Regions from separate parts of the Paenibacillus sp. JCM 9796 genome, predicted to be linked through region 3. Evidence: riboswitches for the same ligand, from Rfam matches in the RefSeq annotation. Region 3 holds a riboswitch; each other region holds the start of a gene.
What was found. Region 3 has a riboswitch for cyclic di-AMP ahead of ACZ439_RS10265 (stalk domain-containing protein). Riboswitches for the same ligand answer to the same signal wherever they lie in the genome.

Region 1 (6,991 bases), 1.7 Mb from region 3:
CGATTAAAAACAAAACGCCGAAGAAAACCCCGAAGCCCAACGCGACATCGATCAAGTCATTGCGCTCTTCTTCATATACGTGCAATTCCGGATGTTTCGGATCGTTACTCATTTCAGTTCCTCCTTGTCGCTTCGTGCGGCCCGAAGAAGGGCTCTTCAGGAACGTCCGATCGCACACCGCGAGACTTATCGTAATTATATAGGCCTAGTATACCCAACTTCGCAGATGATTGTAAAGGATGCGAAAGTGACAATTATGCAAACTTTGGTTCGGTTGAAAAGTGAAAGCAATGTGGTATACTTTACATGTTGACATTATCCGCGAAAGGAGAATTCCCATCATGGCTATTGTAAATGTGACTGATCAATCCTTCACCGGTGAAGTGGAAGGATCCGGTACGGTTCTCGTAGATTTCTGGGCTCCCTGGTGCGGTCCTTGCAAAATGATCGCTCCGGTCCTGGAAGAGCTGGATAAAGAACTCGGCGACAACGTGAAGATCGCGAAGGTGAACGTGGACGACAATCCGGAATCCGCTTCGCGCTTTGGCGTTATGAGTATCCCGACCTTGATCGTCTTCAAAGACGGTCAACCGGTGGACAAGGTCGTCGGCTTCCAATCGAAAGACGCGTTGAAGAACGTATTGGGCCGCCATCAATAATTTGGCAGTCTGACGATGACGTGAGAAAAAGCTCTTTTTCTGCTATGCTGAAAAAGAGCTTTTTTTTGTTGCCTGCGAAAGGAGAGAATGGCATGTCGGACACGCATGGGGAATGGAATCCGCAGGACCGGAAGAAGACGCTGGAAGCGATCAAAACGAAGCTTTCGCTCGTTCCGGAGCTGCCGGGCTGTTACTTGATGAAGAACCGCGAAGGCACGATCATTTATGTCGGCAAAGCGAAAATATTGCGCAACCGGCTGAGGACTTATTTTACGGGCAGTCATACGGCGAAGACGCAGCTGCTGGTGAGCGAAATCGTCGATTTCGAGTATATCGTGACCGCCAGCAACATGGAAGCGCTCATCCTGGAGTGCAATCTGATCAAGAAGTACGTCCCGAGGTACAATGTACTCCTGAAGGACGATAAATCTTTTCCCTATATAAAAATTACGCACGAGCGGCATCCGAAGCTCGAAGTGACGCGGCGGGTGCATAAGGACAAGGCGAAATATTTCGGCCCGTATCCGAATGCGTACGCCGCTCAGGAAACGAAGAAGCTGCTGGACCGGTTGTACCCGCTGCGCAAGTGCAATACGCTGCCGGATAAGGTATGCCTGTACTACCACTTGGGCCAGTGTATCGCACCCTGTGAGTTCGAGGTCGAGCAGGAGACGTACGATAAGATGGTCGGGGAGATCGCGCGCTTTTTGAACGGCGGCCACGACGAGATCAAGGAGGACCTGAAGCGCAAAATGCAGGAAGCGGCCGAGGAGCTGAACTTCGAACGGGCCAAGGAGCTGCGGGATCAAATTGTGCACATCGACGCCGTCATGGAGAAGCAGAAGATTACGACGAACGATAAGATGGACCGCGACGTATTCGGCTTTGCCGTCGACAAAGGGTGGATGTGTGTCCAGATTCTATATATGCGCCAAGGGAAGCTTATCGAGCGGCATGCGACGATGTTCCCTTACTATGGCGAAGCGTATGACGATTTCACCTCGTTCGTGACCCAGTATTACAGCGATAACCCGGCGCTGCCGAAGGAAATTTTCCTGCCGCCGAATCCGGCGGAGGAACGTCCGGCCGCTGTGGAGACGCCTGCGGCGGGCGCAGGCGCGGAGCAGGGAACGCCTGTGCCGGAGGAGACGGCCGCGGCCGAGACGAAATCCGACGTCAAGGATGCGCTCGAAAGCTGGCTGAAGGTGCGGGTGCATATGCCCCGCCGCGGCTTGAAGAAGAACATGGTTGAGATGGCGAGCGACAACGCGCGCGTGGCGCTTGAAGAGAAGTTTAAGCTGATCGAACGGGATGCCGAGCGGACGATCAAGGCCGTTGAAAATTTGGGCCAATACCTCGGTACGGGCACGATCCATCGCATCGAAGCGTTCGACAACTCGAACATCCAGGGAAGCGACCCGGTGTCGGCGATGGTCGTGTTCACGGACGGCAAGCCGGACCGCAAGGAATACCGCAAGTACAAAATCAAGACGGTGCAGGGACCGGACGATTACGAGACGATGCGTGAGGTCGTCAGACGCCGCTACGAGCGTGTGTTGAAGGAAGGACTGAAGATGCCCGACCTGATCGTCATCGACGGCGGCAGGGGCCATCTGGCGGCTGCAGTGGACGTGCTCGAGAACGAGCTCGGTTTGCATTTGCCGGTATGCGGTCTGGTCAAAGACGCCAAGCACAAGACGGCCCAGCTGTTAATGGGCGATCCGCCCGAAGTGGTGCCATTGCCGCGCGACAGTCAGGAATTTTATTTGCTGCAGCGCATCCAGGACGAGGTGCATCGCTTCGCCATCACGTTCCACCGCGAGACGCGCGCCAAGTCGATGACCGTATCGACGCTCGATTCGATCACGGGCATCGGCGAGAAGCGGCGCAAGGCGCTCTTGAAGCACTTCGGCTCGTTGAAAAAAATAAAAGAGGCTCAAGTCGAAGACTTCAAGCCTCTCGGTATCGGGGAAAAGCTGGCGCAGCACATTCTCGCTTCCTTGAACCGCCCCGCCGAAGGAGCCGAAGCCGGGCCCGGCGCAAGCGATAGCGCCGACCCGATTACGGATGGCGCAGCGGCGGATTCGACGGGGATCGAGGCCTGAAGCGCCCGTGCAGCCTGTGCAGCAGCCAACCGACGACAGCCGGCGCGAAGAAGTACGCGAGGCCGACGGCGGCTTGCCTGTCGTCGCCGCTGTACATCAGCGAGAAGCCCATCAGGATGCTGTCCATCGCCGCGTGGGCGAACAGGGCGGTCAGGAAGCCGTACCGCAAGTACGCGTAACCGAACACGATGCCGATGACCGACACCTCTACAAGCCGGGTGTACACCGGGTATACCGGGTACTGGGTGTGACTCATCGCCCAGATGACGCTAGGCACAAGCACCGCCACGAAAGGACGGCGTGTCAGCTTTAGCATAAGCGACACGCCGAGCACCCGGTAGACGGCTTCCTCGGAGATGGCTGCAGACCAGGCCAGCAGCGGAAACCATTCGGGGTGCAGCATATTGTACACCGAATCGGTCGGGTCGTTCACGGCCCAGACGTCGAACAGCTCGGTGGCGGCGAAGAACAACGCCTGCTGGATGCCGAGAATGAACAGGGCGATCACATATCCGCTGCTCATCGCCTGCTTCACTTGCCCGCCAAAGTCCGCATCACGCCATACGGCCCACGGGCGCTCGCCCCGGTCAAGCGTCAGCCGGCTTCCGGCAACCAGGGCGAAGTAAGAGGACAACGCCATCAGCGCCACATAGATGTTGCTGATCCACAAGTACAACACCGCATCCGGCCCCGAAGGACCGCTGCCGTGCATCGTACGGAAGGCGGGCATCAGATTGTAGTTATTGCTCACATAGATCGCCAGGAACACGATCGACAGCAGCGCGCCGCGCGCGAAGTCGATCTGTTTGCGCTGCCGTACGACGAGGATCAAGGCGGCGAGCGCCATCAGCAGCGATGCGAACAAGCTGATCCGCGTCATCAGAGCGGACCGCTCGTCCTGCATCTGCTGCCAGAGCGTGAAGCTTTCCGGCGGCGGGAATGCCGGGCGGAACGACACCGCTTGCCCGTTCGCCGTCTGCACGTGCAGCTCCAGCGGGGCTTCGCCGATCCGCTCCGTCTTGCTGACGAATACGAATTCGCCGGGCGGGCGTTTGTCCGCAGCGCTGCCAGCCAGTGTGAACGCAGCCGGATCGAAGCCCATATCGCGGACGGCGCTTACGGCGATCGAGGACGCATCCGTTTCCGCCGCCGGCCGCGCTTCGGTTTTGGCCGTCGGCGCTTTCGAAGCGCTATAGCTGATCACCTGACGGTTGTTGAAGTTGACCCCGATGTAATAGGTGGCTTGCCCATCGCGGATTTCCACTTCGTAATAATCGATTGGATAACGCTTCTCGAACCGCTTTCGATACTCTTCCTCCAAGCCTTCCTTCTGGATGTACCCGCTGCGAACCGTGTTCGATTGAAACAACGTATCCGCCGTGCGGCCGGGCGAGAGCCCGAATTTGTGATCGGCGAAGGCGATCGCGAGGTCGGCCGCTTCCGCTTTACTAATGGCAGGCGCCGCCTGTGCTTCCCCGTCAAGATCGTTGTGGTCCTGAATCAGCGGGGCGAGATAAGATAGCCCGAAGTACAGCAGAAGACCGATGACCGCCAGCCATAAGGGGGGACGAGAACCTTTGTTGGGCATGACACACTCCTTATCCGGTAAATCGTAACAGCTTATCTTAATCGTATTCTCCGTTATGGCCATCCATGCTAATAGGGTAATCTCATGATATCACGAGAAACCGCCGGAAAAAACAAGCAAGGAGAAGACTTCACCGTTTGAGAGCGCTGTCATGTATCGTAATGTTCCGAAAATCCTTCCTTTTCCGCCAAATAGAGCTTTGTACTTCGTTCCAAAGAACCTTATAATTCATATCAATTGAATAAGAAGCCGAATTTCTTCAAGAAAACGGGGGAACCATGAATCATAGGGGTGAATTCCGTGCAGGGCCGGGTAACGGGCCGCATGGATAGGGGGCCTGTATACCCGAATCCGTCAGCTAACCTCGTAGGCTTGTGTTACAGGAACCTTGGATGGCACTGGGTTTCCCGTGTCTTTTTTTTGTTGTTCATAAAAAGTTGAGAAGGTGCAGGTTCAGGATGAAATCCAAATCGAAAAAAATCGAGCTTACCCCGCCGCAAATTTTGGTCATCGGGTTCGCCTTGATCATACTGGCGGGCGCCGGCTTGTTAACGCTCCCGGTGTCAGCGGCGTCCGGGGTGCCGACGCCTTTCCTGGACGCGTTGTTCACGGCGACCTCGGCGACCTGTGTGACCGGTCTGGCCGTAGTCGATACAGGCACTCATTGGTCTTTATTCGGCAAGATTGTCATTATTTCGTTGATTCAGGTCGGCGGTCTCGGGTTCATGACCATGGCCACCCTGTTCGCCTTCGCCTTGAATAAGCGGCTTTCGCTGAAAGAACGGCTCATTCTTCAAGAAGCGATGAATCAGGGCAGCATGGAAGGCATCGTGCGCTTAATCCGTAAAGTTCTGGTGTACTCGTTGACGATCGAGTTCACAGCGGCTGTCATCTTCGCCATCCGGTGGTCGTTCGATTTAGGTCCGGTGCGTGCGCTGGGGTATGGGGTGTTTCATGCGATCTCGTTCTTTAACAACGCCGGGTTCGATCTGTTCGGTCCGATTACCGGCCAGTTCTCCAGCATTACGGCTTACGCGGACGATTATGTGATCAATATCGTCTCCATGGCGTTGATTATATTAGGAGGGATCGGGTTTGTCGTCCTGTCCGACTTGATGGAGTACAAGCAGCGCCGCCGGCTGTCGCTCCATTCCAAGGTCGTGTTGAGCGCGAGCGGCATTCTGATCCTGGTCGGCGCCATCGTCATCTTCATCTTTGAATTTACGAATCCGAAGACGCTTGCCACGCTTAACTGGAACGGTAAAATACTGGCTTCGTTCTTTCAATCGGTCTCCCCTCGAACGGCCGGCGCGAACAGCATCGACATCGCGGGCATGAGGCAGGCGACGCAGTTTTTCATTATTGTTCTCATGTTCATCGGGGCGTCCCCGGGATCGACGGGTGGCGGGATCAAGACGACGACGTTCACGACGCTGATCGGGGCGATTATCGCGATGATCCGGGGGAAAGAGGATATCGTGCTGTTCCATAACCGGCTCGGCAAAGACCGGATTCTTAAAGCGATTACGTTAACCATGATCGCCTTGTTCTGGGTCATCCTCGTCACCATGCTGCTGTCCACGACGGAAGATCACAATTTCCTGATGATTTTGTTCGAAGCGACGTCGGCTTTCGGCACGGTCGGACTGTCGATGGGGCTCACGCCCGATTTGACCACGTTCGGCAAGTTGATGATCGCCCTTACGATGTTTATCGGCCGGCTCGGTCCGTTGACGCTCGCGTATGCGCTCGGTCCGAAGGCAGAGAAAGAGCTGTTCAGATACCCGGAAGGGAAAATTACGATTGGATAGGGAGAGGCATTCGATGAAACGCAGTCAGTACGCGGTAATCGGACTCGGCCGTTTCGGCTCGAGTCTGGCAAAGGAGCTCATACAGCTCGGTTATGAAGTAATGGGGATCGATATGGACGAGGAAGCGGTAGAAGAAATGAGCGAAGAGCTCACGCACGTCGTCGTTGCGGATTCGACGGACGAAGATGTCATTCGTTCGCTTGGGATCCGGAATTTTGATTGCGTGATCGTAGCGATCGGCAACGATATTCAAGCCAGCATCCTGACGACGATCCTCTTGAAGGATATCGGGGTGAAGATGGTTGTGGCCAAGGCGTTGTCCGAGCTGCACGGGAAGGTGCTGCATAAGATCGGCGTCGACCGGGTCATTTTCCCGGAACGGGATATGGGCATTCGCGTCGCGCATCAGCTGGTTTCCCCGAATCTGCTCGATTATATCGAGCTGTCGAAGGAGTACACGATCGCCGAGCTGGCCGTTCCGAAGTGTTTGGACGGTCTGTCGTTGAAGGAGCTTGATACCCGGGCTCGTTATGGCTGCAGCGTCGTCGCTATCAATAAGAAGCATGGCGACGTGATCATCGCGCCGACGGCTACCGATACCGTAGACGAGAAGGACGTCATGGTCATCATTGGCACGAACGAACAGATCGAGCATTTCGAGAACACTTTGGTTCGTTAAGGCTTTGTTAGACGATCGACCGTTATGTTTATATAGGAAGGAGCCGCGGAGAGTTGGAGAATGCCGTACTTATCGAGCATGTCATCTTTTTAATCGTTTCCGTCTTATTTCTGGGCATGATTTTCGGAAAAGCGGCGAATTGGCTGAAA
Region 2 (6,991 bases), 370 kb from region 3:
CCTCGGACGCTTGTCCGTAACCCGGTTCATTTCCGTTTCGACTCATGACGTGGCACCCTCTTTTTCATTCAATTCCCGACGGGCCGCTTCAAACTCCTCCCGGGAAATTTGAAACATGCGGCAGCGGTTATAAAATTGCTTCCCGTTGCAATAACCGATTCCGAGACGATTGCCCATCGCAAGTCTCCGGGCGGCCGCACGAGGATGCACGATCAGCCCGGCCTCCATCAGATCGTCCCATGTGATAGCCGACTCTTCGTTTCGACCGTCGGTCCTCACGTTGGCCAGTGCCGTGCGAATCGCTTCGACCGATGCGTTCTCGACGCCGATATCGCCCTTGCTTGTCGCCGCCTCCTGCGTCAGGAAGGCATGCTTCGCGCCGGGTACTTCCTTCGTAATAATTTTGCGAATACGCTCCCCGGCATGATCGGGATCCGTGAATACGATTACGCCCCGCCGTTCTTGCGCAAGCTTAATGCGTCGAATAACGTCCGCATTGATCGCCGAACCGCCCGTTTCGATGGTTTCCGCTTCTACCGCTCGCTTAATGGCTACCGTATCGTCCTTACCTTCCACTACGATAATTTCTTTAATCATGTGCACGTACCTTCCTTCGTGAACAAGAGAAAAAGAAGAGGGACGCCTCACGAGCACCTCTTCTTATCTGCCGATCTATATATAATGAATGTAGTCTTTCCGAATTGCAAGCGCCTAATCCGCCGACGGTTTTTTGGGACCGATAATGTATACCGTATAACCGCGCTTCGTACCGAAACGAGTTGCATAGTCACCGTTCTCGAAAAAGACGTCGATCTTGTTCCCTTTCACAGCGCTGCCTGTATCTTCGGCTCGGCGGAAGCCGACGCCCTCGATATAGACCCACCAGCCGATCGGGATCACTTTAGGATCGACTGCAATCGTGCGACCTTCCGTTACCTTCGCGCCCGAAGAAGTTACGCCGTATTGCGGATGACTTTCATCCTTGCCGGTGGATGACACCCCCGCCGAATAAGCGGTTAGCGTAACGTTTTTGATTACTTGCTTGTAGCCGAATTTGACGCCGTTCTTGGTCAACTCCTCGACGTTCGGCGATGAAGAGGACAGAACGACAACCGGATTTTTCGTCCCGACGGCCACAATGCGTTGTTTGCTCTCGGTTTGTACTTGCTGATCCACGACCTGCTCCGACACAAGCACGCCGTCTTCATACACTTTCTCCAGCTTCTTCACAAGGAGGCCCTTCTGACCTTCCTGCAATACTTGCTCTTTGCCCTTTAACAATTGGGGCTCGCTCTTGGTTACTGTATCGAATGCGATCGGTTCTTGCACATCTGCTGTTTCTTTCGTCACGCGGACAACCTTCAGTTCCGCATGAGGGCTTACTTCCGTTTCCTTAGCCGGAATGACTTTATCGAGCTCGCCCACAGGGACGTTCAAATCCTGCAGAGCGGCCTCTACCGTCTTGCCAACCGTGTAAACTGTCTTCGTCTCGCCGTCGGCGGTTAATTGCACCGGCGTCGTATGCGTGATCGCAATGCGGTCGCCCGATTTCACCTTTGCATCCAGCGCATGGGAAATACGGTCGTTCTCGCTTACTGCGATTCCTTGCTCATCCAGTACTCGTTGCAGTACCTCTTCCCGGGTTTGGAACGTGCGTTCCTGTCCGTCTACAACGATCGATACGCGCTTAATGGCCGTACCGTGCAACATCATCAAGAACATGAAAGTCATAGCGAATGAAATGAGAGCGATAATCGAAATCATACGCAAGTTTTCATGCGTCCATCGCAACGCGAAGGTCATGCTGGATGATCGTCTTACATGGGTTTGCCCTGGTGTTTCAGCGCCCACTTGTTCGGTCCTCCTTAAAGCCTCGCCATTCGAGTGTTATGCATGATAAGATTCTGACGCGACTATGGTAAATTGTTTGATTGCCATTACCAACGTTTGTGCTGCTGACATCAGAGTATCCACTTGCCTGCCGTATTCACCCCCCTCGGGTGTAAAGAGTAGCCAGCTTGGACACGAATCCCTTTTACGGGAAACACAAAAAAAGTCAGCGGAGAAGAGGAACCTTCCCGTGACTTTTCTCATTTTGTCCAAATGAAAATAAAAGCACACGACAATGCGTTACCTCTCTCTAGACGCTTACGAGGTTAGCTGACGGATTCGGACTTGAGAGTCGCCCTACCCCGGGACAGTTGCCCGCCCCAGAGATTCACCCCTAAAAAACACCTTGGCAATCATGAATGGACCGCCGCGATGTGGTTCCCCCGTTTTCCTTTCGGAAACTCAGCGATGTTGGAATTCTGGTAATCGTATGAAGTTATTATTGAGTGTACGACGCGAGGGGTTTGGTTGTAAAGTATACAAACGTATAAAAAAAGAACGGTTTTTACCCATTTTCGTTTAAATATACTCATTACATGAATAAAATACATCTATCTCTCATTCGCACGAACCGATTTAGCTGTTTTCTTTATTTTTCTCGATTCGCTATAAGTAACAGCGTTTATGCAAGCGTTTCCCAGAGCCCAACACACTCACTTTAAACGAAAAAGTTCCATCGCATTTCGAGTCGTCGCTTCGGCTAATTGCTCGATCGAAATGCCCTTGATTTCGGCCGCCGTTTCGGCGACAAGACGGACGTAAGCGGACTCGTTTCGCTTGCCCCGATATGGATGCGGAGTTAAATAAGGCGCATCGGTTTCAATCAAAAGCCGGTCCATCGGCACCTTCTCGAGTACCTCTTTCGGTTGCTTGGCATTTTTGAAAGTTACTGGGCCGCCGAAAGAAATGTAAAAATTCATATCGAGACACATTTTGGCCGTCTCCCAGCTGCCGGAGTAACAATGCATCACGCCGCCGACCTCCGCCGCTTTCTCCTCGCGCAGCGTTTGTACGACGTCTTGATGCGCATCGCGGTTATGGATCGCAATCGGCAGGCCGACCCTGCGGGCCAGACGAATTTGTTCGCGGAATACCCGATTCTGTACGTCTTTCGGCGACGTATCCCAATGGTAATCAAGCCCGATTTCGCCGATGGCAACCACTTTCTCGTGACGACACAACGATTCGATCCAGGCGAGATCTTCTTCCCTCATATCTTTGGCTTCCGTCGGATGCCAGCCCACCGTCGAGTAGATGAAATCGTACTGCTCAGCCAGCGCCAAGGAGCTTGGAATCGTCTCCCGATTAAATCCAATATTCACGATTCGACTTATTCCGTTGTCTCTTGCGCGCGCAATCACCTCGTGTCGGTCTTCATCGAATTGCGGCGCATTCAGGTGTGCATGTGTGTCGATTAGCATAACGTTTTCTCCTTCATCTTCTATATGTCGTTTAAGATCTTAGCAGCTTCCGAATTTCTTTATCCAAAGCTGGAAGATGTTTCAATACGAGTTCCTGCGGGTAATACAGGTGGTATTTTCCGTTCTGGATCCCGCTGATCGAACGCACGATTTCGGATTTTCGCGAGATTTCCGTCAACGTGTCGTGCGCATCGAGCAATAAAATCGGCAGTTTCTCATCCTGTTCGCCCGGCCGGTACACATCATAGGATTGATCGGACGGGAAATCGACTTCCAGGTAATAGGAGGGATCTAATCCTAGATTGCCCATTTTTTCACGAAGCCGTTCCAGCATGCCGACGTCCATAATTTCCAGCGTTACATATTTGAATAAACGCCGCTGCAAGAAGCGTGAGCACAAATCAGCCAACACCGCATCCTCTTCCATCGTCCATTGCATCAGCACCGTTTGCATCAACGCTTCATCCAGCAAATGGTATTCTTCCGTGGTCAGCCGATTGCCGAACAAGCTGGGCAGCGGTTCGAGCAGAAAGTGGAACGGATACCCTTCATCAAACAGTTGTTTGGCTCTTTGAAAAATTTTATGCAGGACGACTTCCGCGCTTCGGGTAACCGGATGGAAGTACACTTGCCAATACATCTGGTATCGGGACATCAAATAATCCTCAACGGCGTGCATCCCGCTTTCCTTAACTACGATATGTCCTTGATACGGCCGCATCACGCGCAAAATTCGCTCCAGATCGAAGGTGCCGTAATTTACGCCGGTGAAATAAGCATCGCGCAGCAGGTAATCCATCCGGTCCGCGTCCAGCTGACTCGAGACGAGGCTGACGACGATTTCTTGCTGGTACGTCTTGGCAATAACGCCCGCTACCTGCTGCGGGAACGTCGGAGAAACGCGTTTCAGCACTTCGTTGACTTCCGTGTTGCCGAGTACGATTCGGCATGACCAATCCTCATGGTGAGTCCCGAACGTTTTCTCAATCGAATGCGAGAAGGGACCGTGTCCGACATCATGCAGAAGCGCCGCGCACAAGCATAACAGACGTTCTTCTCTCGGCCAATCTTCATATTGATTACGCTCGAACTGCGAGATGATTTTGCGTGTTACTTCATAAACACCCAGCGAATGCGAGAACCGGCTATGCTCGGCGCCGTGAAAGGTGAGAAAACACGTTCCCAGCTGACGGATGCGGCGCAGCCGTTGAAATTCCCGGGTATTGATGAGATCCCAGATCGTCTGATCCTGCACATAGATATACTTGTGAACCGGATCTTTAAACACTTTTTCTTCTTCCATCGGTTGTTGCATGGTATCCCTCCTCGCAATTTGCAGGTTTTGATCGACAATATTCCGCCAAAACATTGAAAATTGTCGAATGTTGTCGATTTATTTATTCCAAATTTTTGTTTCGACACGGCGTATAGATTTACATTTTATGGATGTATAAAGAGACTTTTGGTAAGTAAAACCAACATTTTAGCTCTACTAGTAGCGTTATTCTATTCCATGTTATACTAATCTAGCAGCCAGGTCCATAAATTGTCACTTGGTGTTGCATTTTTAGGTTGACTATTTTGGGAATGGTTGGTATCATAGGTTTAAAGAATTATGTCGAAACATGACGATTATTTTCATTCCGCTTCGCATTCATTCTAAAATAAACAACTTCTGGAGAGGGGAATTTTATTATTATGATGAAATCAACTGGTATCGTAAGAAAAGTCGACGAACTTGGTCGTGTTGTTATTCCAATCGAATTGCGCAGAACGCTTGGCATTGGCGAGAAGGACGCTTTGGAAATTTATGTAGACGGCGAGCGCATCATGTTGAAGAAATATGAGCCGGCCTGTATCTTCTGCGGAAACGCCGAGAACGTCTCTTATTTCAAAGGAAAAATTGTTTGTCACGAATGTTTATCTGAAATGCCAATACCTGTGACAAAATAAAAAAAATAGGTTATAATATAAATAGCAATATTAACTATGGTAATTCTAACCTTTTTCATATCTCCTCTATATCCCTGATTCGAGCTTGCCCCGAATCAGGGTATTTTTTTGTGCCGATCAACCTTGATGCAGCAAATTATACAATTCGCGTTTCGGAACGCCGCGCTCCTGCGCAGCCCTCCTAAGCGCTTCCTTATGGTCCAGCCCGTCCGCTTCGTATCGGGCCACATGCTCCTCAGGCGAGAGGCCGGTCCACCACGCCGTCTCCTCCGGGATTCCCCCGTCACCCGCCCCGCCGCGAACGATGAAGCAGTATTCACCCTGCGGCGGATGGTCAACCAAATAGGCGAGGCATTCGCGGATCGTACCGCGGACGGCTTCCTCATATTTTTTCGTTAGCTCCCGGGTCAGGCAAACCTCCCGTTCTTCGCCAAGAACTTCCGCCATCCGCGTCAGCGTCTTCACAATCCGGTGAGGCGATTCATAACCGATCACTGTAGCCGCTTCCCGTCTCCAGGTGGCAAGCTCCTGTTCCATCGGTTTGGCGTCACGCGGCGGGAACCCGACGAACAGAAACCGCTCCGTCGGCAAGCCCGACATGATTAAAGCGGACAACGCCGCGTTCGCTCCCGGAATCGGGACCACCGCAATGCCCGCCTCAATCGCCAGTCTGGCTAAATCGGCCCCAGGGTCGCAAATGGCGGGCAGCCCCGCATCGCTCACCAGCGCGATATCGTCTCCGCTCTCCATGAGCCGGATGAGCTCCGGCCCGCTGGCATGTTTGTTATGCTCATGATAACTGACAAGCCGTGTGCTGATGTCGAAGTGCGTCAGCAGCTTGCGCGTCTGGCGCGTATCCTCCGCCGCGATCCACCGAACCTCCTGCAAAATCCGGACAGCCCGGTACGTCATGTCCTCGAGATTGCCGATCGGCGTGCCGACCAAGTACAGTTTTCCCTTGCCGGACTCGTTATTATAGCTTTTTTGAATGTTCACGCGCATCGATTCCTTCTATTAATAAGTGTCCGGATTATGATCCAGCGTCAGCCGACGACCAAAGTATACGTCCATCAGTTCGTCGCTGTATTCGTTCTGATTTTTGTAAACGATCAGCGGGGGCAGCGTGCGAATTTCCGGCTTCCCGTCGCGCATTCCCTCAATCAGCACCATGTTGGCTTCATGGTCCGCCCGCGGATGCACGAAACGAATCCGTTTCGGTTCCAGACGGTACTCCCGCATTAACGTACAAATTTCGACCAGCCGGCTCGGCCGATGCACCATCGCTACCTTGCCCCCGGTTCGGACCAGCCGGCTGCTGACACGAATGACGTCTTCCAACGTGCAGAACAGCTCATGGCGTGCGGCGGCTACATGCTCATTGATGTTTTGTTCGCCATTAGGAACAGGCAAATAGGGCGGATTGACCGTCACGGCATCGAACAGTCCGTGTCCAATCTCCTGAACGGCGCTGCGCAGGTCGCCCTGCCTGATATCGATTTGTGCGTCCAGCCGATTCAGCTTGACGTTCCGCTGCGCCATCTCTGCCAGCCGCGGCTGAATTTCAACGGCCGTAATGTGCGCCCGCGTTCGAGTCGTCAACAGCAACGGAATAACACCGTTCCCGGTGCAAAGATCGATCATACGCCCGCGAGTCGGTACCGAGCAAAACCTTGCGAGCAGCACCGCATCCAGGGAAAAGCTGAAAACATCCTCGCTTTGGATAATTT
Region 3 (6,991 bases):
TGCTTCGAAGCTGGAGTGAACACGATGCGGGCAGTAGGGGAGCGTTGTATGCGGGTAGAAGCTGGATCGTGAGGACTGGTGGACTGCATACAAGTGAGAATGCCGGTATGAGTAACGAAAAGATCAGTGAGAATCTGATCCGCCGTAAGCCTAAGGGTTCCTGAGGAAGGTTCGTCCGCTCAGGGTAAGTCGGGACCTAAGGCGAGGCCGAAAGGCGTAGTCGAAGGACAACAGGTTGAAATTCCTGTACCACCGTGAACCGTTATGAGCGATGGGGTGACGCAGAAGGATAGTGACGCGAGCTGATGGATGCTCGTCCAAGCAGTGAGGCTGGTGTGTAGGCAAATCCGCACACCGTAAGGCTGGGCTGTGATGGGGAGGGAAATTTAAGTACCGAAGGTCATGAGTTCAGGCTGCCAAGAAAAGCCTCTAGCCAGGGAGAAGGTGCCCGTACCGCAAACCGACACAGGTAGGCGAGCAGAGCATGCTAAGGCGCTCGGAAGAACTCTCGTTAAGGAACTCGGCAAAATGACCCCGTAACTTCGGGAGAAGGGGTGCCTCGGTAGGGTGAATAGCCCGAGGGGGCCGCAGTGAAAAGGCCCAAGCGACTGTTTAGCAAAAACACAGGTCTGTGCGAAGCCGCAAGGCGAAGTATACGGGCTGACGCCTGCCCGGTGCTGGAAGGTTAAGGGGAGCGGTTAGGGGCAACCCGAAGCTGTGAACCGAAGCCCCAGTAAACGGCGGCCGTAACTATAACGGTCCTAAGGTAGCGAAATTCCTTGTCAGGTAAATTCTGACCCGCACGAATGGCGTAACGACTTGGGCGCTGTCTCGACGAGAGATCCGGTGAAATTTTAATACCTGTGAAGATGCAGGTTACCCGCGACAAGACGGAAAGACCCCATGGAGCTTTACTGCAGCTTGATATTGGACTTTGGTACGATCTGTACAGGATAGGTGGGAGCCTGGGAAGCCTGCGCGCCAGCGTGGGTGGAGGCGCCGTTGGGATACCACCCTGATCGTATCGGAGTTCTAACCTGGTACCGTGAACCGGTACGGGGACAGTGTCAGGTGGGCAGTTTGACTGGGGCGGTCGCCTCCTAAAGAGTAACGGAGGCGCCCCAAGGTTCCCTCAGAATGGTTGGAAATCATTCGAAGAGTGCAAAGGCATAAGGGAGCTTGACTGCGAGACAAACAGGTCGAGCAGGGACGAAAGTCGGGCTTAGTGATCCGGTGGTACCGCATGGAAGGGCCATCGCTCAACGGATAAAAGCTACCCTGGGGATAACAGGCTTATCTCCCCCAAGAGTCCACATCGACGGGGAGGTTTGGCACCTCGATGTCGGCTCATCGCATCCTGGGGCTGAAGTAGGTCCCAAGGGTTGGGCTGTTCGCCCATTAAAGCGGTACGCGAGCTGGGTTCAGAACGTCGTGAGACAGTTCGGTCCCTATCTGTCGTGGGCGCAGGAAATTTGAGAGGAGCTGTCCTTAGTACGAGAGGACCGGGATGGACGTACCGCTGGTGTACCAGTTGTTCCGCCAGGAGCACGGCTGGATAGCCAAGTACGGACGGGATAAGCGCTGAAAGCATCTAAGCGTGAAGCCCCCCTCAAGATGAGATTTCCCAATTAGTAAGACCCCTTGTAGACGACGAGGTTGATAGGTTCGGGGTGGAAGCGCGGCAACGTGTGGAGCTGACGAATACTAATCGGTCGAGGGCTTATCCAAAAAGACTTTCACTTTAGTGAAGTCAAAGCATTCAGCATGCTGAGTTTCGTATCCAGTTTTCAAGGTGCAAGCCGCCTTGAATGGCAAGATCTGATGTTTCGCAAGAAGCATCAACATCCGTTTGGTGATGATGGCGGAAGGGAACCACGCGTACCCATCCCGAACACGAACGTTAAGCCTTCCAGCGTCGATGGTACTTGGACCGCAGGGTCCTGGGAGAGTAGAACGTCGCCAAGCATCGTAAAAGACCAGGATTCGACATGTTGTCGATCTGGTCTTTTTTTCTTCAAAAAAACAAACAATAACCCACAGCACAACTAAATGGGGTGAAACCTTGCCGTACATTGTGATCGATCTTGAGTTTAACGGTAGAAAACATTATGCTATCCATCCGATGGAGATCTTGGAAATTGGCGCAGTTAAATTAAATGAACATTTACAGATCGTCGATACGTTTCAAAGTTATATCAATCCCAAGTACCCCATCAATCAATTCGCCTTGAATTTTTGCAAAATCGATAAGGACGTGTTGACCACCAGCCCGCCTTTTCCGGAAGTCATCGCCAAATTTATTGATTTCTGTGGAGTCGATTATAAAATCGTAGCGTGGGGAAGTACGGACTTTTTCAGTCTGTTTGTCGACTGTAAGATTCATGCGATCTCTTCGGATTGGTTAACACGCTTGATCGATATGTCCCGATTTTTTGATGGCGGATTACAGCAAGTGCTGGCAGCTAAAGAGATTCCTTTCGTCGGGCAGCATCATTCGGCCCTCGACGATGCATTGAACGCCTGCGAGCTTCTAAAAATAAATCCGGACATTGTGAAGTCAGAACGGTATTATAAGCCCGACCATTTTAAGCTATGCACAGGCGGCATCAAAAAGAAAATCAGCTCGGCCTTAAATCAAGCCGTTCAAAATAATAGCTTCTTAACATGGCAAGAGTTTGCTTCCGATAAGGAAACTCAAGATTATTTTGACATCATGAATCTGTCTGAATCGGAAATTGAAATGGTCGAAACGTTGTTTTCAAAATTTTATAAACAAACCTATGGACGTAAAACAAGATCCAAGCTGCGGTCCTCCGCCCCCACTTTATGATGGGGGTTTTTTAATGATGCCGGACGGATGAAACCGTGCCGCTGTGCGGCATACTAAACCCTGATTACATCTATGGCATAACACTCAACTAGAGGAGGCATTCAGCTATGAGTCCGATTCAAGGAAACAATTCGAATAATGAGCTGGCGGAACTAGGAACGCATGCCGCGGCGGCGACAAATTTGCATCGTACCCGGACGACGGAAGAACCGGTTCAAATCCAACCGCCGGTCGGCGGCAGCCCGGGACCCTTGGATAATCGCAGTCACCGCTACGATAATAAGAAGAACGGCAAACCGATCTAGCGCAGCAATAGCAAACAGGCGGAGTACGTGCGCCTGTTTTTTTACTCCTCGTCTTCAAATAAAGTACGGAGCATGCGTTCCCGATTCGTCATAAATTGCTTCGTGATCAAGTAGTGCTCGGTTTCTTCCAAAGTCGTCTTTTGTAAACCGTCCGGGGTTAATTGATAATGAACGGCGTCCGGGTAACTCATCAGAATCGGCGAGTGCGTCGAGATGATGAACTGGGAGTTCTGCTCAACGAGGGTGTGGATACGTGCAAGCATCGACATTTGCTTCAACGGCGACAGTGCGGCTTCAGGCTCATCCAAGATGTAGAGACCGTTGCCTCCGAAACGATGGACGAATGCGGAGAAGAATGACTCTCCGTGCGACTGCTCATGAAGCGACTTGCCGCCATAGGAGTCGATGATGCGTCTTCCGTACGAAAATTCGCTATCCAATTGGTCGATATTCGTCGCCAAATTGTAATAAGTTTCAGCTCGAAAAAAGAATCCGTCTCTCGGTTTAGTCACGCCCCGAACCAAGCGGATGTAACGATAAAGCTCCGAATGGGAATCACGCGTCGAAAACGCAAAATTTAATGTGCCGCCTTCGGGATTAAAACCCCAGGCAATAGCAATCGCCTCCAGCAGCGTCGATTTGCCGGTTCCGTTCTCTCCGATGATATAAGTAACTTTGGGGTGAAGCTTTAACCCGGAGAAATCACGCAGAGCGGAAAGGTGGAACGGATAACGGGTGAAGGAAGGCACTTTATCCCGAAGCAGTTCGATGCTGCGGATATACGGGTCCTTGGTGGCGGTCGCCATCATGTATCAACTCCAGACAGGAACGTATGTACGCTTTTCTTCATTTATAATATCATAAATTATGTAATAATGGAAAACTAAAAATAAGTAACATGCCAAAGCTATTGCAAAGCCGGCCTCACGCACCAGTGGGCCGGCTTTATTTATTTCCGCGTCTTCGCGATAAGATCGGACACGGTTACGAATTGATAGCCTCGTGATTTAAGCTCCGGCAGAATCCGCTTCAAGGCTTCAACCGTTTGCGTGCAATCCCCCTCCAAATCGTGAAACAACACGATGTCGCCGTTGTGCACGTTCCCGAGCACCTGCTGAACGATTTTGTCGACGCCGGGCTTGCGCCAATCCTTCGTATCCATATACCAGGACCACATCACGACGGTCAGCTTATCTTCTTTCATCGAATGGAGCAGCGTGTCGTTATAAAAACCTCCGGGAGGACGAAACACGTTCGGCATCTGTTCCGTAATATCAAAGATGACCTCCTGCGTTTGGCGAATTTCCTGAATCAACCGCTCGGGAGGATAATTTTTCAAATAATGATGGTCGAACGTATGATTGGCAATTTCATGTCCTTCGTTCACTTCGCGAATGGCGATGGCGGGAAACAACTGCACCCGTTTGCCGAGTACGAAGAACGTACCCTTGGCCTGATAGTCTCGAAGAATATCGAGAATCTGCGGCGTATAAACCGGATTGGGGCCGTCATCGAACGTTAATGCGATCAGCTTCTGATCGGTTTGCACGTTCCAGACGACTTCATCGCTGCCGGGCGCCGCGGCGCTCGCCGTCGTGCAACAGAGCAGCAAGCAGAACATCAGCAGCATAACCTTCCTGAACATGTCACACCACCTCCGCCGGGATATTTACTTGTAGTTTCGGGCTAAACGCAGTGTGCTATCCACGAACAAAGGCAGGCAAATAAAAACAGCAGCCTCGAAAGGCTGCTGTTGTGGGGGGCTTACGGTTGCTTAAGAACCGAGAACGTACACTTTCACTTGTTGAATGCCGAACCGCGATGCTTGACTCGGGCTTTCAGGAACGAAGATGTCGATTTTGTTCCCTTTAATCGCACCGCCGACATCGGTGGCCGTTGCGTACATTCCGCCGGTTGGGAGCCCTGCATAGTTATATCCTTCGATATACACTTTGGAACCGAGGGGAATGATGTTCGGATCGACAGCGATGGTACCGAGCTTCAGCGTGTTACCCATATAATCCAGCGAGCCATACCCACCGTTCTCGCTTGGAGCAGCGGTATAGGCAGTAGCCTTCGCTTCAATGACTTTCACATAATTTTTGGCGATCGTCTTGGGACGATACCATGCCGGAGCGTGGTATTTGCCGTCCGTACCGAGAATGGCGATCCGGTTGTTCGCATCCCATTGGGTGGTCTTGCCGAACGTTTCGGCAAGCAGACGGAACGGGACATAGACGCGGCCGTTCACCATTTTCACCGGATGTTCGATTGAAGCGGTTTGGTTATTAACGCTGATGACTTGTTCCCCGGTTGTGACCGATAAGGTCGTATCGCCGCTGCTGATCGCAACGTGAATTTGCGAGCCTTCCTGCTGCCAAGTCAGTTTATAGCCGAGTTTTTCGGCGATTGTCCGCGCAGGAACATGAAGCTTCGAGTTGCCGTCCAGAAGCGGCTGGGCATCCGGGAAGTGCACCAGCGAGTCGTTGATCTGCACCTTGATATCAGTGGGCAGATTTAACGGAGCGGCGTGTGCCGGCAGCGCTGCGGACAAAAACGCAGGCAACATCAAGCTGCATGCAAGAAGCATGCTTTTGAATTTCTTATTCAATTGTATCCCTCCTGTCAGCCTCCGAGGTTAGTTGTCGGGTTCGGGAAGAGGATTTTCCCTAAGCTGGCCCGCGGCAATCGCGGAACTCAATTATTCACCCCATGTGATGCGTCCCCCGTACGTTCAGAAAATGAACTGTTCGATTCGGCTTTTAAAAACTTACCATAGGTTGCCGTAATGGTTCAATGCATAAATTCATCCAGTCACTTCCTGGAATTGTAAATCGCGATGAATTTCGGCCTGAATCGATGTCCGGAAACAGGATCGGTGGTACAATAAAAACCTGTTCCTGCAATCTGCGCTCTAGACTTGGGGGCAGGACGATCTGTACAGAAACGGAGGCATCAGACATGTATCAGCGCGATTATATTATAATGAAGCTCATCGAGCAGACGGCTCGGGTAGTCATGAAAGTTTTACATAAACAGGCGTTATCGTTCCACGAGCGTATGGAATTGTTGAACCATGCGTTAAGGCAGCTCGTCGGTTTGGATTCCAAGCTGCTGCAGGCGTTGTCGGTGAAAGATTTGCTGGTGCTCCTCTCGCCTGGCGGACATCCGGATATCGGGAAGGCGCTCGCAGCCTCAGACCTGCTGTTGGCCCGTGTCAAGGTACTGCAGCAGGAAGGGCAGATACAGGTCGGGAAGGCCGAGGCGCTTAAATGGCTTGAGCTGCTGCTGACGATTCGTAAGATGGAGGAAAGTGCGGACTTGCGCGAGGAAACGGAGCGAAGGATCGAGACTTCGTTGGAATTGATCGGTCGATCGGGCATGGAGGCCTCCCAGCTCGAACTGCTTGTTCCTTATTATGATGAGACAGGACGGCTTGCTAAGGCGGAAGATGCGCTTTTTCACTGGATCGATGAAGTGAAGGGGGATGCATGGAACGAGGGGCTTTCACGCGTACTGGACATCGGCATGGAGATGTACGAGCGCTGGCTGACGGATTCGACATTGCAGCTGGAAGACGGAGGGTTATCGCGGGAAGAAGTACGGCAGGGCATGGCGGAGCTTGCGAAATTCAAATCAGGAGCCCGCAGGGAGGAGGCCGATGATGGATGAATGGATGTTCATGACTGGAGCCGGACTTCATGAATATGCCTTTTGCATACACTTACGTGGGAAATAGTGGGAATGACGGTGCCGGGATTCAACTGGCTCCGTTGTTTTTTAATGAGGAACACGGCATGAACATTGCGTGAAAAGCGAACTATTTTTCATTAATATAATGGAATGTTCGTGTTTT

Region 1: another riboswitch for cyclic di-AMP. It lies ahead of ACZ439_RS18765 (TrkH family potassium uptake protein); the one in region 3 lies ahead of ACZ439_RS10265 (stalk domain-containing protein).
Region 2: another riboswitch for cyclic di-AMP. It lies ahead of ACZ439_RS12090 (3D domain-containing protein); the one in region 3 lies ahead of ACZ439_RS10265 (stalk domain-containing protein).

Annotation. Positions count from the first base shown of each region.
Region 1 covers NZ_AP043723.1:3,864,747-3,871,737, forward strand. Annotated here, with positions in the region: gene ACZ439_RS18745 (YqzM family protein) at 1-112, opposite strand, end outside; gene trxA (thioredoxin) at 342-659, shown strand; gene uvrC (excinuclease ABC subunit UvrC) at 752-2,764, shown strand; gene ACZ439_RS18760 (CPBP family intramembrane glutamic endopeptidase) at 2,721-4,352, opposite strand; cyclic di-AMP (ydaO/yuaA leader) riboswitch at 4,590-4,740, shown strand; gene ACZ439_RS18765 (TrkH family potassium uptake protein) at 4,811-6,163, shown strand; gene ACZ439_RS18770 (potassium channel family protein) at 6,177-6,842, shown strand; gene ACZ439_RS18775 (cation:proton antiporter) at 6,896-6,991, shown strand, end outside.
Region 2 covers NZ_AP043723.1:2,512,735-2,519,725, forward strand. Annotated here, with positions in the region: gene rsmA (16S rRNA (adenine(1518)-N(6)/adenine(1519)-N(6))-dimethyltransferase RsmA) at 1-46, opposite strand, end outside; gene rnmV (ribonuclease M5) at 43-597, opposite strand; gene ACZ439_RS12090 (3D domain-containing protein) at 712-1,803, opposite strand; cyclic di-AMP (ydaO/yuaA leader) riboswitch at 2,130-2,308, opposite strand; gene ACZ439_RS12095 (TatD family hydrolase) at 2,544-3,311, opposite strand; gene ACZ439_RS12100 (HD domain-containing protein) at 3,343-4,626, opposite strand; gene ACZ439_RS12105 (AbrB/MazE/SpoVT family DNA-binding domain-containing protein) at 5,010-5,264, shown strand; gene rsmI (16S rRNA (cytidine(1402)-2'-O)-methyltransferase) at 5,382-6,266, opposite strand; gene ACZ439_RS12115 (tRNA1(Val) (adenine(37)-N6)-methyltransferase) at 6,279-6,991, opposite strand, start outside.
Region 3 covers NZ_AP043723.1:2,147,503-2,154,493, reverse strand. Annotated here, with positions in the region: rRNA gene ACZ439_RS10295 (23S ribosomal RNA) at 1-1,728, shown strand, start outside; rRNA gene rrf (5S ribosomal RNA) at 1,849-1,965, shown strand; gene ACZ439_RS10285 (3'-5' exonuclease) at 2,075-2,830, shown strand; gene ACZ439_RS10280 (hypothetical protein) at 2,938-3,135, shown strand; gene ACZ439_RS10275 (AAA family ATPase) at 3,177-3,941, opposite strand; gene ACZ439_RS10270 (polysaccharide deacetylase family protein) at 4,085-4,780, opposite strand; gene ACZ439_RS10265 (stalk domain-containing protein) at 4,910-5,746, opposite strand; cyclic di-AMP (ydaO/yuaA leader) riboswitch at 5,748-5,906, opposite strand; gene ACZ439_RS10260 (DUF6483 family protein) at 6,097-6,807, shown strand.